DNA from 4 places in the Bacillus sp. T3 genome. Region 3 is predicted to be linked to each of the others. Evidence: predicted binding sites of a transcription regulator. Region 3 holds the regulator's gene; each other region holds the start of a gene.
What was found. Region 3 encodes Rex, which represses fermentation and respiration genes when NADH is low (regulators of the CRP and FNR family bind a similar motif). Its sites were predicted from a motif close to TTGTGAAATATTTCACAA; they were not measured.

Region 1 (4,811 bases), 1.9 Mb from region 3:
CGGGAAGCACTTGTACAGGCTTTTATTTCATCGACTGAGCAGCAACCTTGTTGTTGGATTGCCTGGACAACGGTTCCCTTTGACACTCCGTTACAGCCGCAAATGATTTCATCATCTGTCATGCCGGCAACTAAACTGATGCTTGACGCTTCACCAATCGGCTTCAAAATGGATACTTTCTCTGTATCCGATATATCTGCTTGCTTTTGGATCAAGGAGTACAAGCGGTTGCTATCACTACTGTCACCGAATAGTACAGCTCCGACAATTTGATTCTCTCGCAATACTACTTTTTTATAAATTCCATCTTGTTCATCGAACACCTTGATTGCCTTTTTGTTTTCACCTTCTGTGAAGTCACCGGCAGAGAATACTTCTACACCTGAATACTTTCAGTTGAGTGGATAAAACTGATCCCTGGTACGGCTTTGTTTCTACACCACAGATTGCCTTCGCTAATACTTTTCCTTGTTCGTACAGAGGGGCAACTAATCCGTAGGCGATTCCATTATGTTCAGCACATTCTCCAACTGCGTATATATTTGGGACATCTGTTTGCAAATAGTCGTTGACAACAATTCCGCGATTAACAGAAAGACTACTACCTTTTGCTAAGTCGATATTTGGTTTGATTCCAACCGCCATGACCACTAAGTCGACTTCCAATTCGGTACCGTCGCTAAACCTTAATCCTTCGACGCGATCTTCACCAAAGATTTCCTGAGTTTGTTTTTTTAATAAAAATTTCATCCCTTGATTCTCTAATTCTGTTTGCAATAGCTTACCTGCTGTCGGATCCAATTGTCGTTCCATTAAGTTGGGAGAAAGGTGGATGACTGAAACATCCATTCCCAGATTTAAAAGGCCTCTTGCCGCTTCTAATCCAAGCAGTCCGCCTCCGATAACGGCGGCCTTTTTATATTTTCTTGAAGCAGCAAGCATTTCGTCCGTATCTTTAATATCACGGAAGGCTGTTACTCCTTTTTTATCCGCTCCCGGAATCGGAAGGATAAACGGATTAGATCCTGTTGCCAAAATTAGTTCATCATACGGCTCTATTCTGCCTGAATCGGTCACGACCAATTTTTTATCGGAATCAATCTTTATTACTGTTTCCCCTGTATACAATTGAATATTGTTTTCTTTGTACCAATTCCAATCATTTAGTGTGATATCCACGACTTTTGTGTCGCCTTGCAACACCTTGGATAATAAAATTCTATTATAATTCGGATGTGGCTCGCTTCCGAAAATCGTAATCTCGAATTTTTCCTTAGAAATATTCAATATTTCTTCAATGGCTCTAACACCAGCCATTCCATTCCCTACGAGTATCAACTTCTTTTTTTCCATTCGGCGATTCCTCCTATTGGCACGTTGTTTAAGTAAAGTAAACTCACTAAACTATAACATGGTTTGTTGAATACGTGACTTGTTATGTAAGAATACCTCACAAACTTTTCTCAGAATGTAATATCCTCAAAAATGATTTCTTTCGCTACACCTATTTTTGAGATGTTTTTTAATTGGTTTTTAAGGTTCGAGAAATGAGTAAGCAAGTGGTAAGTAGGGGGAGAAGATTTAAGAAAACGGCCTTTCATCTTCGTTGAATTACAAGTGAAGTGAAAGACCATTTCTTTATTTGGATCCAAAATAGATTAAATTTTTACAGTTGCTTCCTTTGACGACCAAGCTTTCCGCCAAGAAATTTGGGCAATCATCAAGACGAAAAGTGCTGCCAAACCAATTCCTGCATAAACCATAAACCCTGTAGCGTAGCTTCCGGTCACTTGTTTAAGTGTTCCAAGTATATTTGGTACGAAAAATCCACCGACACCACCGGCCGCTCCTACAATTCCGGTAATCATTCCAATTTCATTTTGGAATCTCTGTGGTACTAATTGGAAAACTGCTCCATTTCCCATCCCAAGGCACATCATTCCGATGAATAATAAGGCTGTTACCATCGTTATAGATGGAAGTTGGCTTACACCAAACATACTGAGTGCAACACCAATAAACAAAAAGGTGAGTAGTCGAACGCCGCCGATTTTATCGGCGATGAATCCGCCTACAGGACGGAAAAAGCTTCCTGCTGCCACGCACAGAGTTACGAAATCTCCTGCTCTTACTTTTGATAAATCATATTGATCAACAAAAAAGATACTTAAAAAGCTGGCTAAACCAACAAAACCACCGAAAGTGACACCATAAAGTAAACAGAAGTACCATGTATCTTTTAGTTTAAAGACCTTAAAATATTCGATGATCGGTTTTGCTGCAGGCTGTGAAGGGGCATCTTTCGCAATAAGTACATAAATAGTAAAAACAATTAAAAGTGGAATAAGAGCTAATCCCATCACGCCATGCCAGCTGACATGCTCTGCAAGACGCGGTCCAAATAAAGTTGCAAATAATGTTCCACTATTACCTGCACCTGCAATTCCCATTGCTAATCCTTGTAAATGCGGTGGATACCAGCGGCTCGCCATCGGCAATGCTGCAGCAAAACTTGCACCTGCTACACCAAGTAAAATTGCAATGAAGTAAAGCTCTGTAAGTGTCTGTCCGAATAACCATCCCCATGCAAGTGGAAGCATCGTGACAATCATCCCGCCAATGGCTGTTTTTCGAGGCCCGATTCGGTCAGTTAAGACGCCGAGGATAAGACGGAAGAATGAGCCGCCAAGAATAGGAACGGCAACAATCAAGCCTTTTTCTGCGGGTGACAGGCCGAAATCTTTGGTAATATAGACACCTAGAGCTCCTAATAAAACCCAAATCATAAAGCTGACATCAAAGTATAAAAACGAGGCGAATAGAGACGGTGCATGACCGCTTTTTTTAAGATCGGATATTTTCATCATTTTCTCTCCTTTTTAACAAATAATTTTTTGCTTGTTAGGAATTGCGCAAGTGTAAAGATTTGTTTCTGTGCTTGGTTAAAGGATAGTCTGTTGTTGTGAGTTTTGTCACAAATGGTGTAAGAAAATCTGACGTAAATAATTTTATTAGGTGAAGTTTATGGGATAATAATTCGTATCCACGGTATAGCAATCATTACTCACTATCAACGAGCGGAAGGGATGAGATATATTGACTGAGTTGTTATTAAATTACTTTCGGAAAAAACAGCAGGAAGTTCAGTCGGAAAAAGCGTATGATACGCAATGTCCATATTGTAGTATGCAATGTAAGATGGAATTGGTTGAACAATCGATTGTCTCAAGGAATAAATACAAGATAATTGGGAAGGACAATCCAACTTCCGAGGGGCGTTTATGTATTAAGGGGTTGAACGCACATCAGCATGCTTTGCATGGTGAAAGAATCAAGTATCCGTTATTGAAGGTGAATGGTGAATTTGTTCGTATTTCCTGGGAAGAAGCATTGAATCATATAAAAGAGAATTTCAGCAATATTCAATCTAAGGATGGTATGAATGCATTGGCAGTTTACGGAAGTGCCTCGATTACGAACGAAGAGGCGTATTTACTAGGCAAATTTGCACGCGTGGCTTTAAAAACAAAAAACATAGATTATAACGGGCGTTTATGTATGTCTGCAGCTGCCTCAGCAGCAATCCAAACATTCGGGATGGACCTGGGAATGACGAACTCCTTAACAGAAATTCCACTTACACGGTGTATTATTTTAGCTGGGACGAACATTGCTGAATGCCAGCCTACCATTATGCCATATTTTAAGAAAGCGAAGAAAAATGGGGCGTATATTATCGCCATTGACCCCTGGGAAACGGCTACGACGAAAATCGCGGATTTACACTTAAAAGTAAAACCTGGAACGGATGCGGCTTTAGCAAATGGACTGTTAAAAGTCATGATTGAAGAAAACTTAATCGATGAAGCTTTTATTGAAGAAAGAGCGAATGGCTTTGAGGAAGTGAAGGAGCATGTGGATACATTGAACTTAGAAGAAATCGCTCGAGTAACCAGTATTCCAGTCGAGCAGATTCGCAAAGCGGCCACGGTGTTCGGCCGTGAGGAAACCGGGTATGATTTTTACAGCCAGGGGAGTGGAACAACAAACTGATGGATCAGCAGCTGTGCGGAATTTTCTGAATATTCTTATTGCTACAGGTAAAATCGGGAAACCTTACTCAGGTTATGGAGCAATCACTGGTCAGGGGAATGGCCAGGGAGCTCGCGAGCACGGCCAAAAGGCAGATCAGCTTCCAGGCTATCGCTCGATTGAAAACAAAGAACATCGGGAGTATATTGCCGGTTGTGGGGAATCAGCGAAGACGAGCTGCCGGGAAAAGGAGTATCAGCATACGAAATTATGGAGAAAGTTCATGAAGGCGAGATTACTGGGATGCTGTTAATGTGTTCTAATCCCGTCGTTTCAAATCCGAATGCGAATTTCGTCAAGGAGGCATTGAAAAAATTGAAGTTTTTTGTTGCAGTTGATTTATTTGTTTCTGAAACTGCAAAACTAGCAAATCTTATTTTACCGACTACATCTTATTTAGAAGATGAGGGGACGATGACCAATCTGGAAGGGCGAGTAACGCTGCGGGAAGCAAGCTATCCGAGTCCGGGCGAGGCAAAGCATGACTGGCAAATTATTTGTGACATTGCCGGTGTTCTTGGAAAAGAGAAGTATTTTTCCTTTTCTTCTGCGGAAGAGATTTTTGAAGAATTAAGGGAAGCGAGCCGCGGTGGAGTGGCTGACTACTACGGAATTACTTATGACCGCTTAAGGAATGAGGGCGGCATCTTGTGGCCGTGCCCTGATATTGACCATAAAGGGACAAAACGATTATTTGAAACATCCTTTGCGCATCCTGA
Region 2 (4,811 bases), 1.0 Mb from region 3:
CTTCCAAACAAATAAAGCCCCAAAAATAGTCATCGATAAATATTGGAAGGACTAGGATAGAACGAATCCCATTTAATTCAAATGTGTATCGTTCAGGTTCAGGGAATGCAGAAGCAGGGCCCTGAATTGTCACCCCAGAAGATAAAATTCCAACCCAATGAGACCTACCAGTGTTTATATATTGCATTTCATTATTACGGGAATCAGCCAGATTAGCTTCTTTACCCCACCGATACCGCTCTACTAGAAGGTATTCGTTTCGACTCTCAGAAAAAGTATTCTCAAAAAGATGAATACAATCAACTTTAGTAGCATATCCGATCAGTGCTAACGCCTCATTGATTGCTTCTTTTTGGTTAGTTTTTGTGAATAAGGTATTAATCGCTTCGGATACTCCATTTAATAATCTGAACTGGTTTTGTAAATTTGCTTCGACTTCGAGTCCTTTACTGTTCAATAGTGGTGGCAGACTAAGGATAAAAAGGTAGGCATACCCGCTAGATTGATGATTTAATAAACTTAATACATAAAACGACATGATTGCTAGTAAATATATTGATAGATTATTTCGTCTCTTTTTCACAGATAAATACGTTAAAAATAGTAGGAGAGGTAGAACAACAATGCTGATTTCTTTTACTATAGAAACGTCTTTCCAATAGACATTAAGAGGTATGAACAACATGATGAAAACAACCCAAATAACCTTAACTATAGATTTGTGTCGTTGGTTAATTGCAATTGGATTATTCATTTCTCCACCTCCACACTATCATTTTATAGTTCTATTGTACTATATTGATTTCCGTTCTCCCATTTAAGTTACTATATTTTTAAAATTTTCCAAATGACATTTATAACAATTTGTCACTTTTTGGTCAAAAAAACCATACAGCCGTGGAGACTGTATGGTTTTTCTTCTTTATTTGAGTATATTGAGAATGGGCTTGTTGTTATATCATTTTTGTATTTTAAATACGAAGCAAACCGTTTTGATGGGTTACTAAATCTTTTGGTCGACTATAAGGCCAATATAGTCAGCCATTGCTGCATACATATCCATTAGCTTCTTGGAAGGAATCTCTTTGATCACTTCATTTGTTTTGTCATCAACTACCGTTACATAATATTCTTTTAGTTTTTCATGAAACTCAAATTTCAAGTGTGAATTAGACGCTTTTAAAAACTCGTTTAAACCGTTAATAACCTTCTCAGTTTGTTCGCGAGAATGTTGTTGTTGCTGAGATTGCTCCCCATTTTTTTCTGGTGTTGTTTCTTTAGTCCTTTGAACTGCTTCAACCATTTCAACGGTTTTAGCTTGATAATCTGTCGTAAAATACGAAGTTAAACCCGGCGCGATATTATTTGTGATGGACATCCTATCTGACATGGTTCATCTCCTCCTATGGGCATTTCTCTATAAGATGTATCGGATATTTTCAAGAAAAGTTTATGGGAGAAAACTGAAAATTTCAAGAAATGAGGATGTATTATGTAGATCAATCGTTAAAAAACCCCACTTTGACTTTCTAGAAAAGAGTGAAGTTTAAGTGGGGATACTTTGTTAGGCAAATCGATAATAAATCAACACAAATGTTGCTAAGACAAAAATAAAATTCAAGAAAACAAAAATGAATTGGTCAATTAATGTTTTGTGCATTTTTATTGGTGGATGATAGAATGAAACACCCTCAATAATAAAGATTATTAAGATGATATGCACCATGAAATGACCAATGATTTCCTTCATCCCGAACAACATCGTCGTCATCACAAAGATGACAGTAACGACAAAGGCTAGTACCCTGTTTAAAATACCCACAACCAGCAGATAGCCAACGACAAATTCAATGAACGCTGCCAACACGATAAAAACAGCTGGTTCAAAGCCAAAGGTCGGAACATGATGATTGGCAACAATATCAAGCGACATGCTTGGATACACCCATTTTTCAACAGCTACCCAACAGAGCGACAAGCCTGTACCAAGATAGAGAAACGGAAAGCCAATGTTCTCATACTTCGTTTTGCCAACTAGCAGTACGCCAATAATCGCTAGATAAAAACCATAGTCGAGCATGTAAAAAACGCCGTGCTGGATCGTGATATAAATAAATAACCCTAGCAGCACAACAGATCCGAGCTTAGTCGATAGATGATGAGGAACGAGCAATAACCCTATCGCCACCCAGGTAAAGATAATGGCTAATACATGGTTAATTTCCAATTCGGGAGCAAATAGACTGCCATTGATCACTTGAAGAATTAAAGCTACCGCTGTCCCGTACTTTAAAATCCATCTAGAATATATTCTCAAGCTTGAAAGCTTCTGATCCCATTTTTTAACTAGCTCAAATTTTTCAAGCTTCGGAATGAAGAGCGGAAGAATCGCCAAGATAACAGCCGCCAACATAGCGATTGACATAAATAATGGGGACAGGATGTGTTCAACCGATTCTTTTTTGGGTGTCATTTCTGTGAACCATTTCACATGAGCGTCTGTAAATAATGGAGTGATGATGAGTCCAATACATACTGCTACTATAAATAATTTTTTCATTGAAGCTTCCTCCTGAATGTTAAAAACAACACGAACATAGTAGTAATATACATTATCTCCAAATCGTTTGAAGCTTATAATATTGAACGTTTTGTGACACAGAGTAATTGAAAGAAAATTCACAAGTTTCGTTTTGTCTATATGGTTAACATCAAATGTATGTACGACTACCCATATATATAACAAAAGACCCTAGATAGCTAGAGTCCCTTTAAAAGATCTTAATTATTGAAGATGTGTACAATTTAATTACGAATTAATATTGAAACATATGTTAGATTCATCAAATCATTATCTTTTAATAATTTCATAGTTTTTTCAAAATATGTTCCATTGTGCTCGAATGTTTTTGAAAGAGATTGGATTAATTTAATGACTAAGTCTGTAGTTAACCCTTTATGATGACCTGCCATACCTACCAAATGCAACTTAATTAAAGCATAATGTAAAACCATTTTAGAAATGCTCTCAAATGGAGAGGTACAATCAACAGGCATACAATTTTTAAAGACATAATTGACTAAGTAATTTTCTAATATATATTCATGTTGTGTCATAAACGGAATATAGTATTGATTGTAAGATAACTTGTATGTCTATATCTTTTAGATATTGCCCCAAAATATGAGGGATATCATTAAGTTTATGGTTATTCTTACAGTCTTCTAATTCATTTAAGAGCATCGCTAAAATTAATAAACGTTCATCTAAAGTATAATTTCTATTTTGTAAAATCAGAATCATCATGTATCTATATTAATCCATGCAATCTTTCCAATGGGCTATCTCATCTTTATTGGCATTGATTATATTTGTAAACTGTCTAATGGATAGTTTTTCTTTACCTCGTTCAAACTCAATCCCATTTTTGTTAAGTAAAATTAATTTGGCTGCTATCCTTCCTCAGTCTTTCCTTCATCTCCGGATTTTTAATTTTTTTATATTTTCTTAGTGTTCCCTCATCAATGTCTATTCTCCATCCCGAGCAGCAAGTATCTTCACATGCTGACCCACTACAGGTAAATTTTTTTAGATATGTTGGAATTAGAGTGTCAAATAGAGTATTTGTCATATTTACCTTACTCCTCATTAAAAAGTGTATTCTTCTCAAAGAGCAAACTATTCGCTTTCTCTCTGAAAAGAGTAAACTATCTTAATGGAAATGAAAAAGGAATGGAAATTCCATTCCTTTTTATAACCTTATTAACGAAGTAATTGAAGTACGCCTTGTGGTTGTTGGTTTGCTTGAGCCAACATTGCTTGTGCAGCTTGAGAAAGAATAGAATTCTTAGTTTGGTTCATCATTTCTTTCGCCATATCTACGTCACGGATACGAGATTCTGCTCCAGTTAGATTTTCTGAAGCATTGTCTAAATTACTGATAGTATGTTCAAGGCGATTTTGTGTAGCACCAAGGTAGCTTCTGCCTGAAGAAACTGATGCAATTTGAGTATCAAGTGATGTTAATGCAAGATCAGCATTAGCTTGAGTATCTACCTTTGCTAATCCAAGAGCAGTATTAACAGCAGTTAAATCAACTCCAGCAGTGTCTAATTTTAAGTCCATACTTTGTGTTGCGTTAGCACCTACTTGGATTTTTAGAACACCCGTAGCACCATTAGCTGATTTATCCAACAATCTCATGCCGTTGAACTCAGTTTGGTCTGTAATTCTTTTTACTTCAGCTGTTAACTGAGAGAATTCATCACCTAAAGCAGTTCTATCTGCCGCAACGTTAGTATCAGAGGCTGATTGTACAGCTAGTTCTCTTTGTCTTTGCAGAATTGAATGTACCTCATTCAATGCTCCTTCAGCTGTTTGAATTACAGATATGCCATCTTGTGCGTTCTTTGATGCCATATCTAAACCACGGATTTGCCCACGCATTTTTTCAGAAATTGCTAGACCCGCCGCATCATCCCCTGCTCTATTGATACGAAGTCCTGAAGCTAATTTCTCCATTGATTTTGATTGTGCATTTGATGCACTTGCTAACTGACGGTGTGTGTTTAGTGCTGCAATATTGTGGTTAATACGCATTATAAAATCCTCCTAATTTCTTTTTATTATGTAGGGAGTGTTCCCTTTTATAACAAACCCTATGGGTCTATTAACAAAAATGAAAAAACTAAACTAAATAATCATTACCTCTTCACTCTCTGAAAGGTAGTTTGTTTGACACAGCTCTTCCCGAAATATGCCTATTTCTTTCGGTGCTTCGATTGCGAATCTTATTAATCCAGATACAGTT
Region 3 (4,811 bases):
CCCATTGGGTTTGCACCAGCTGTTACGTTTTTAAGACCTTCACGAATCATTGCTTGCGCAAGAACGGTTGCAGTTGTCGTACCGTCACCAGCAACATCGTTTGTTTTGCTTGCAACTTCAGCAACAAGCTTAGCACCCATGTTTTCAAATGCATCTTCTAATTCGATTTCTTTTGCGATTGTTACACCATCGTTCGTAATAAGTGGTGAACCAAATTTCTTCTCAAGAACGACGTTCCGTCCTTTAGGTCCAAGCGTTACTTTTACAGCATCTGCAAGTGTATCCACCCCGCGAAGCATCGCGCGACGAGCATCTTCACTGAATTTAATTTCTTTTGCCATGTAAAATAACCTCCTCTAAAATTTCATATTCGTTCTATTTGACTTGATCTTCGGATCGAGTTTTGTGTTGGATTATTCGCCTACTACAGCTAAAATATCGCTTTCACGTAAAATTAAATATTCTGCACCTTGGAATTTCACTTCAGTACCAGAGTATTTTGAGAAGATAATGCGATCGCCTACAGCAACTTCTACTGCTACTCGCTCGCCACTATCAAGTACACGACCTGTACCGACAGCAATTACTTTTCCTTCTTGCGGCTTTTCTTTAGCAGTGTCCGGTAGTACGATCCCGCTTGCAGTTTTTTCTTCTGATTCAACAAGCTCAATAACAATACGATCACCAATTGGCTTTAACAAGTAAAACAACCTCCTCAAATAATATGTAAATTATCGATTATTAGCACTCCTCTCATCCGAGTGCTAACACAATTATTATAATAAATAATTGCTCTATTTTTTGCAAGAGTCATGATTAAAAATTTTCACTTTCTTTACAAACCATACTCAACCTTAATAAGTATGCTGCACATTTCCTTTTATATCCTATTTACTCAAAGATAATTCCATATTATTGAAATTACCTAAGACAAATTAGCAAATTAGCTTATTCATTTGTAACGTTCGCTTATTATTTGTACAATGGGATTTAGCCTAGCTTTTTAAAAAGGAGTCCATTTATTTTGAAAAAGGAATATTGGTTTATCTTAATTGCCTATCTCACCATGCAGTTATCGAGTTTTATTGGAATTCCGTTAACCACTTTCATTGGAACCAGATTTGGTCAATCGGTGGACGAAATGAGAACCTTGTCCGTTCCAATCTGGCTCGTTGCCAGCTTCACCATTACTCTAGTCATTATTCTGTGGATTCTCCGTAAAGAGTCAACAACCACAGCTTATCGTGAAAAAGCAAATCCATTCAGCTCGGTAATTTGGGCGATTACAGGTGTTTTTTTAGCATTATTCGCACAAGGAATTGCAGCCCAAATTGAAGCGATGATGGGGATTAAGACAGGCTCTGATAATACCCAACAAATTATTAATATTATCGAAAGCTTCCCTATTGTCATTTTTGTTAGCTCGATTGTCGGACCAATTTTAGAAGAAATCGTGTTTCGAAAAATCATCTTTGGCGCACTCTATCAACGGATGAACTTCTTTCTATCGGCCTTGATCAGTTCGATTATTTTTTCTTTAGCACATATGGAACTTGAACATACATTGCTTTATTCTGCCATGGGCTTTACCTTTGCCTATCTCTATGTCAAGACGAAACGGATTATAGTTCCGATTTTTGCCCATGTTGCGATGAATTCACTTGTCGTTGTTATACAAACCGTCTTTAAAGAAGATATCGATCGAATCATCGAACAATCAGAAAAAATTCAAAGCTTTATCGGAGGATTATTATGAGACTCTCACCTTTGTTTTCCGCTTTTTTCCACATCATCCTTGCTTGTATATTTACGTACTTTGCTATCGATAACGTAAATCAATTCGGATGGGATATTTTTAGCTTCATCCTTGTTCTCCTAGCAACCTTTGATTTTGGTTCAGGCTTAAGGTTGATTGCCCTTCACTTTAAACTTAGGAAAATAATCAAAAAAAATGAGCCATAATTAAGTGGCTCATTTTTCATTATTCTTCATCTACTTCAATATCTTCAATTTTTGGATAATGCTTTAAGAAATATACAAGTGATTGCAGCTCAACCGCTAAATCAATATGATGAACCCGAATAGTAGACGGGACATTAAGTCGAGCTGGTGTAAAGTTTAATATTCCTTTAATCCTCACACTAGTCAGTCTGTCCGTAATTGGTTGCGCCACTGGCGCTGGGATGGTTAAAATCGCCACATGAATCTCTTCTTGCTCAATAATCTTCTCTAACTCATCCATATGGTAAACAGGAACATTCCCTATCTTTGTTCCCACTTTTCCCTCGTCCACATCAAAGGCAATTTCAATCTTTGTATTATTATTTTTTAAAAAATTATAATTTAAAAACGCCGTACCTAAATTCCCAACTCCAATGAGCGCTACCTTTGTCAGTTCATCCTGATCTAACGTTTTCCGGAAAAAGGATAGCAAATAGTTTACATTATAGCCATAGCCCTTCTTCCCTAATGCACCAAAATATGAAAAATCTCGACGAATTGTCGCAGAATCTACTTTTACCGCTTCACTTAGCTCTGCAGATGAAACCCGTTGTTTACCAGATGTATGCAAATTTTTCAAAAAGCGATAATAAAGTGGTAACCGTTTTGCAGTCGCTTGTGGAATTTTTGTTGTATGATCGTTCGACATTTCATCACTCCTCTCTCATTAAGCTTATTTCAATCGCTCTTCTCTAATAAAATCTCCATTTTTGCCGCCAGTTTTCTCAACTAAATACGTTTTTCCAATAACCATGCCTTTATCAATTGCCTTACACATATCATAAACCGTTAACGCACAAACCGATGCAGCTGTTAACGCTTCCATTTCAACACCTGTATTCCCTTTCGTTTTAACCTTTGCGGAAATATGCAATGTATATTCATTGTCTTCCTTTTCTTCTTCCCAGCCAAAGGAAACATCCACTCCATTTAATGGGATTGGATGGCACATCGGAATGATTTCCCACGTTTTTTTGCATGCCATTACTGCCGCAACCTGAGCAACAGCTAGAACATCACCTTTTTTCATTTCATTATTTGTGATTTTTTCATATATATCATTGCTAACTGTTATACTTGAGCAAGCCTCTGCGGTCCTTATTGTTTCTGGTTTGCTGCTCACATCGACCATTTTCGCACGGCCTTCTTCATTAAAATGAGTAAATTCTCCCATTCATTTAACACCTCACTAAAAGAATCATACACTATTTTTTCCAACATGTGTGAATGAACTTGTATCTTTCTTCACAAGCTTCGAGTTATTGATGATATCCTTATAATACGATACACTAACTCTATCGTAATAGAGGTGAATATAAAATGATATTATTACAAGTTAATCAATTGAATAAATACTACGGTGCAGACCTTATTTTATCGAATATTAAACTAGAAGTACAATCACGCGATCGAATCGCTTTAGTTGGTAGAAACGGTGCAGGAAAATCGACCTTGCTTAAAATCATTGCTGGCCATATGTCCCATGACTCTGGTGACATTATGAAGCCCAAGGACGTTACCATTGGCTATTTGGCACAAAATACAGGCCTCGAATCGGAGCTGTCGATTTGGGAAGAGATGCTGACGGTATTTGCAACATTACAAAGTTTAGAGAAAAAACTGCGGCAGTATGAATTACAGATGGCGGATCCAGAAGTATTTAATGTTTCATCCGTCTACGAAAGAGTTTTGAAAGAATATGACACCCTACAGGTTCAATTTAAAGATATGGGTGGCTATCAATACGAAGCCGATATTCGTTCTGTGCTTCACGGCTTGAATTTTCACACGTTTGACTATTCAACCAAAATCTCTAGTTTAAGTGGCGGTCAAAAAACTCGCCTTGCTCTCGGCAAATTGCTATTAACAAAACCTGATATTCTTATTTTGGACGAACCGACCAACCATCTTGATATCGATACATTATCGTGGCTTGAGCAATATTTGCAAAATTACGAAGGCGCCATTTTGATTGTATCCCATGACCGTTATTTTTTAGATAAGGTCGTTAATCAAGTATACGAAATGTCCCGACAGCAAATTTCAAAATTCGTCGGCAATTATAGCTCTTATTTGGACCAAAAAGCTGCAAATTACGAGCGTGAAATGAAAATGTATGAAAAGCAACAAGATGAAATTGCTAAATTAGAGGATTTTGTTGCCCGAAATCTAGCACGTGCATCTACCACTAAGCGAGCTCAAAGTCGTCGCAAACAATTAGATCGGATGCAAGTCATGTCAAGACCACTAGGCAACGAAAAATCTGCAACGTTTTCCTTTGATATTGAAAAACAAAGTGGAAATGAAGTCCTTAATGTTTACTCCATAGCAGTGGGCTATGGTGATGAAAAAGTGAGTGAGAATATCTCACTGCGTATGACTCGTGGAGAAAGTATTGCCCTTGTTGGACCAAATGGCATCGGTAAATCAACCTTGCTTAAAACCATTGTTGACAAACTTAAACCGCTTGCGGGTCATTTTCAATTCGGTACGAATGTGACAATTGGCTATTATGATCAGGAACAAGCCGAATTAACATCGAACAAACGTGTTTTAAATGAACTATGGGATGAATATCCTTTAAAAAGTGAAAAAGAGGTCCGTACGGTTTTAGGGAATTTCTTATTCTCTGGTGATGATGTTCTTAAAATCGTCTCAACCTTAAGCGGTGGAGAAAAGGCCAGGTTAGCGCTTGCCAAATTAATGATGCAAAAAGCCAATTTATTAATTTTGGACGAGCCTACCAACCATTTAGACTTAGATAGTAAAGAAGTTTTGGAAAATGCATTAATTGATTACCCTGGTACGAT
Region 4 (4,811 bases), 720 kb from region 3:
ACGGATTTGATTTTTATATCCGGGAAGTAAGTTGGATCTGTAATAATTTCGTTAACCGTTTCCCCCGTGCATCTTTCATTAATGTAACATCCGTTCCATGAGCATAATGGCAGCGTACACACGTAAATCGGTCTGAAATGGTTGTATGTCGGTACGCATGGCTAAATATTCCTGTTAATGAACCAGATTTGGCTAGATAATCAGTGTGGCACGAAGAACAAAATGCTGACATCGACTTTCCTCTACCATCATTAGCGGACCAAAGTGTTGAAACATTTGTTGTTGTAGCATGAAATGCTGAATATTTTGGATCTGTACTTGTTTGAACGTCAAGCTTAACTACATAGGCACGTGAAATATTTGCAATTAAAATATTTGATGGAAACACTGCGTCTGCATCATTTGCCTTAGCTGCAATAAAGCCATTTCCAAGAATGACCCCTTCTTTTAGCAAATCGGCATGGAGCAATTGAGGGGAATCAGCGGATTCATAGAATGCGGTCCAATATAATTTACCTAACTTTAGATCCCAGTCAAATCCAGTTAACCAAGGATCTTTTTCAGCAACATAGGTTGTGCCATTCTTCCTATAAAGTTGAATAACTACATCTCCTTTGTTTAATCCCGTCTTAACATACTCCAGGTCCCACAGAAGCATTGGGATAGGATATAGAGGGATCGCTCATTAAGGTAGTTTTTAATAAAATGTAACTGGCTGTAGCACCCGTAAAAGTTTTTACTACCGGGACCCCAACCAATCTTTTCCCACCCTTATCAGCGGTTACATTCCCCATATTATTTGGATTATTTATTAATAAACGGTCAGAGTAGGACCCGTGGGGATTATGACAGCTGCCACATGAAAAATTAGCGGTCCAGTTATCTTCTTCACTTTTGCGGTTTCCGCCTGGAGCCGCTTCATTTTTAAGAGCTGAGTTTACATTGTGAATCGACATATTCCCAGAATAAGAGCCACCGAAACTACCAGAAGAATCATTTCCAGTAAACACATTATAGATTCCTAAGGAACCGTCATGACAGGCCGTACAGGTTGAATATACCCCATTATGGTAGAAATAGTTGCTAGAAACCGTTGTAAGAGGTTCATGGCAGCTTCTACACGAGTTGGTGTTGTTTTGAAATTCAATGTGAACGCGGTCTGAAAAATCCTGTCCATTGACTTGTGAGGTGGTCTCAGTTCGATTAACGGTTTCTAGGATGGTAGGCGACATCACTTTGGCAACAATTATCAGCATCAACACTAAAACAATAATTACGCTTAATGGAAATTTTAATTTTTTCATTTCCAAAAGCCCCCCTTCTCAAACTCCTTGTTCGTTCAGGAGATTTTGAGATGACAAAAAGGGGCACAACTCTGAATCTCTAGTTGTGCCCCTTAGTTAAAGCAGTTTGGATATTATGAATTATATTTTAAAGTTTTTCACCCTTAAACCCAGTACGGTGACAGAATTGACAGTAAACGTCAGTTGGCGCTTTAATTCCTGTCGCATTTTCATCCGGCTTTTCTCGATCATGACAAACATAGCAGTTTGCCTTTTCTTCGTTTGTTTGTGCCTTTGGTGCGTGGGCGGTTAACCAAGTGTCACTATCGAGATGTCCTGGAGGACGGTTGGCGTGACACGTACTACAGAAATGATTCTGGCGGGATTGATCTTTAACCTGAATCATATTTGCAGTATATTTTTCTTTGTCAGAACTAGTATTTAATAATTCATCAATATTTTGTTTTCCGAAATGCTTAATCCATTTTTCATCTTGATGACAATTCATACATTTATCAAGTTCTTGGAAGGCGTAGCCACCATGATTTTGATTCCATTCAGCAATATCATGGTTTTGTGGTGTATTAATTTCTTGGTGACAGGTGAAACATTCCATTGAGAGTTTTACATCTGTCTTTTGCTTCCCGATAGCTTGAAGAATAATATCCTGTGTAGCCTCTTTGCTCTTTTGCTCTTCCTCTGCTGCGCTTAGTTTCGCAGCCTCTGCTTCATTACCCTTTGTCTTATCACTGTGTCCCTCAGCGTGAGGATTTTCAGGCACTCGGTAAGAATAATCCTTCCATGGTTTTTTACCCTGATTCACTTGGTCGTGGCAATCAATACAAGAACCCATATTCGGCCTCATATATTTTTGGTCCATTAGTTTATCAGAGTTTTCCATCGTCCAAGCGTCATACGATTCAGAACCATTAATTCCACGTTCAACAACCTTTGCATGCGCCACCCCACTGTGACATACAACGCAAGGGATTCCTTCTTTGATATGTCCTTCATGGTTGACGATAAGATCTCCAGTTGCCGTTACTAAGCGGTTCTTTGAATGGCACTGTTCGCAGTTTTCATCCAATACAGCCACGGTTTGGACAATCGGATCTGGCACACCGGTAATATGATAATATACCTCTTTTAAAGAACCAATCTTATGTAAGACCATTTCAACATTCCCTGGTGCAATATGACACTGGACACATGTCACTTGATTGTGAGCACTTTTTTCAAAGGTAACATGTTCCGGCGCCATTTCATGACACGCCTTACAGAAGCTTGGACTATTGGTAAATGCGATTGCTCCACCAACAAAGGTTAATCCGAAAATGACAATAAATAATGAAACAAATAATAACTTCCAGCGATTCACTGGATTTTTCCAATCAATACTTCTAAATTTCCGCCAAAGCCTACGGATTAAGCCTGGTTTTTTCTTACCTTCAGGATTTTCTTCTGGAGGACCCTTCTTCTCTCTTTTCCAAAAAGCCATGATCATCACCTCTCTATAAATCTAGAAACGGTAAAATTATCTCTCTATAACAATAGTATCTTACAAGATATGGGTTAATTACCAATGTATATTTTGTGAAAAGATGCTCAATTCAGATAATTATACTTTTAACATTTTAAAAACGATATTAACCTAGATAAAGGTAAAAAAGTAGTTTGGTTCCATTATTTGAATTTTACTGGTGAGTTAAATTGTGAATAGAATTCGACTCTTATCCTTATATATTTATTTCTTCATATAATCTTTACATAGCAATTGCTCAGCAAAGTTGTCACCCTATATCGGAAGTGATAATATTAGTAAGAAATTACTCGATTTATTTTAAAAGGATTCTACTTAAGCTTTGGCGAATCCTACCATCAATAACGGTTTTCCAATCGAATAAAGGAGCGTTAATGAATGCTTGGAATTTTAAATAAAGTGTTTGATCAAAATAAGCGCGACTTAAAACGCTTAACGAAAAAAGCGGAACAAATTGATGCACTTGCGAGTCAAACAGAAAAACTATCTGACGACGAGCTTCGCGCAAAAACAGCAGAGTTCCAGGAGCGTTACCAAAAAGGTGAAACTGTTGATGATCTTCTAGTAGAAGCGTTTGCAGTTGTCCGTGAGGCGGCTCGTCGCGTTTTAGGTCTATATCCATACCCAGTTCAATTAATGGGGGGTGTTGCTCTTCATGAGGGGAATATTTCCGAAATGAAAACAGGTGAAGGGAAAACGTTAACCGCTACGATGCCTGTATATTTAAATGCGGTCACTGGAAAAGGTGTTCATGTCGTAACCGTCAATGAATATTTAGCTAGTCGTGACGCAACTGAAATGGGGCAGCTATACGAATTCCTTGGACTAACTGTCGGCTTAAACCTCAACGGAATGTCAAAGGAAGAAAAGCAAGCAGCCTATGCAGCAGACATCACATATGGAACAAACAATGAGTATGGCTTTGATTACCTACGGGATAACATGGTCCTTTATAATAACCAAAAGGTTCAACGGCCGCTTCACTATGCCGTCATTGACGAGGTTGACTCCATCCTAATTGATGAAGCTCGGACACCGCTTATCATTTCCAGGTTCAGCACAAAAGTCAACGGCATTATATATTCAAGCTAATGCTTTCGTCCGTACATTGAAAAAAGAAGCAGACTATACGTACGATGAGAAAACAAAAGGCGTCATGCTGACAGAGGAAGGAATCACCAAGGCTGAAAAAGCATTTGGAATTGATAACCTGTTCGACTACTCACATGTTACGCTGAATCATCATATAAATCAGGCTCTAAAAGCGAATGTCAGCATGCATCTTGATGTGGACTATGTTGTCCAAGAAGGCGAAATCATCATTGTCGACCAGTTCACCGGCCGTCTTATGAAAGGGCGCCGTTACAGTGAAGGCCTGCATCAAGCCATCGAGGCAAAAGAAGGTCTTGAGATTCAAAATGAAAGCATGACTCTCGCAACCATTACATTCCAGAACTATTTCCGGATGTATGAGAAGCTGGCGGGGATGACTGGTACAGCAAAAACGGAGGAAGAGGAATTCCGCAATATTTATAATATGAATGTTGTTGCGATTCCAACTAACCAGCCAATTATCCGTGATGACCGTCCCGATTTAATTTTTGCGTCTATGACTGGTAAGTTCAATGCGGTGGTTGAAGATATTGCCGACCGCCATAAAAAAGGGCAGCCAGTCCTTGTCGGTACGGTTGCAATTGAAACATCTGAGCTTATTTCCAGTCTGTTAATCAAAAAAGGTGTACGCCACAACGTCCTGAATGCGAAAAACCATGGCCGAGAAGCTGAAATTATTATGGAAGCCGGCCAAAAAGGTGCCGTTACGATTGCGACCAACATGGCGGGTCGTGGTACAGACATTAAGCTTGGCGAAGGCGTTATTGAACTTGGTGGTCTTGCGGTTGTTGGTACTGAACGACACGAGTCACGCCGGATTGATAATCAGCTCCGCGGACGTTCTGGACGTCAAGGAGACCCAGGGGTAACTCAAT

Region 1: RGF10_RS09585 (nitrate/nitrite transporter) is a predicted target of Rex. The motif match lies at 2,961-2,978, and genes of this name have one in related genera.
Region 2: RGF10_RS05030 (DoxX family membrane protein) is a predicted target of Rex. The motif match lies at 2,668-2,685, and genes of this name have one in related genera.
Region 4: RGF10_RS03375 (cytochrome c3 family protein) is a predicted target of Rex. The motif match lies at 2,875-2,892, and genes of this name have one in related genera.

The regions. Positions count from the first base shown of each region.
Region 1 is NZ_CP137761.1:1,844,194-1,849,004, forward strand. It holds partial or broken gene nirB (nitrite reductase large subunit NirB) at 1-1,353, opposite strand, end outside; gene RGF10_RS09585 (nitrate/nitrite transporter) at 1,659-2,864, opposite strand; partial or broken gene nasC (assimilatory nitrate reductase catalytic subunit NasC) at 3,097-4,811, shown strand, end outside.
Region 2 is NZ_CP137761.1:983,570-988,380, reverse strand. It holds partial or broken gene RGF10_RS05040 (diguanylate cyclase domain-containing protein) at 1-538, opposite strand, end outside; gene flaG (flagellar protein FlaG) at 1,004-1,390, opposite strand; gene RGF10_RS05030 (DoxX family membrane protein) at 1,565-2,560, opposite strand; gene RGF10_RS05025 (flagellin N-terminal helical domain-containing protein) at 3,764-4,600, opposite strand; gene RGF10_RS05020 (carbon storage regulator) at 4,694-4,811, opposite strand, start outside.
Region 3 is NZ_CP137761.1:4,548,207-4,553,017, forward strand. It holds gene groL (chaperonin GroEL) at 1-341, opposite strand, end outside; gene groES (co-chaperone GroES) at 414-701, opposite strand; gene RGF10_RS23280 (CPBP family intramembrane glutamic endopeptidase) at 1,025-1,756, shown strand; gene RGF10_RS23285 (YdiK family protein) at 1,753-1,962, shown strand; gene RGF10_RS23290 (redox-sensing transcriptional repressor Rex) at 1,982-2,650, opposite strand; gene moaC (cyclic pyranopterin monophosphate synthase MoaC) at 2,675-3,175, opposite strand; gene RGF10_RS23300 (ABC-F family ATP-binding cassette domain-containing protein) at 3,322-4,811, shown strand, end outside.
Region 4 is NZ_CP137761.1:667,770-672,580, reverse strand. It holds gene RGF10_RS03385 (hypothetical protein) at 14-658, opposite strand; gene RGF10_RS03380 (cytochrome c3 family protein) at 630-1,304, opposite strand; gene RGF10_RS03375 (cytochrome c3 family protein) at 1,432-2,781, opposite strand; partial or broken gene secA (preprotein translocase subunit SecA) at 3,202-4,811, shown strand, end outside.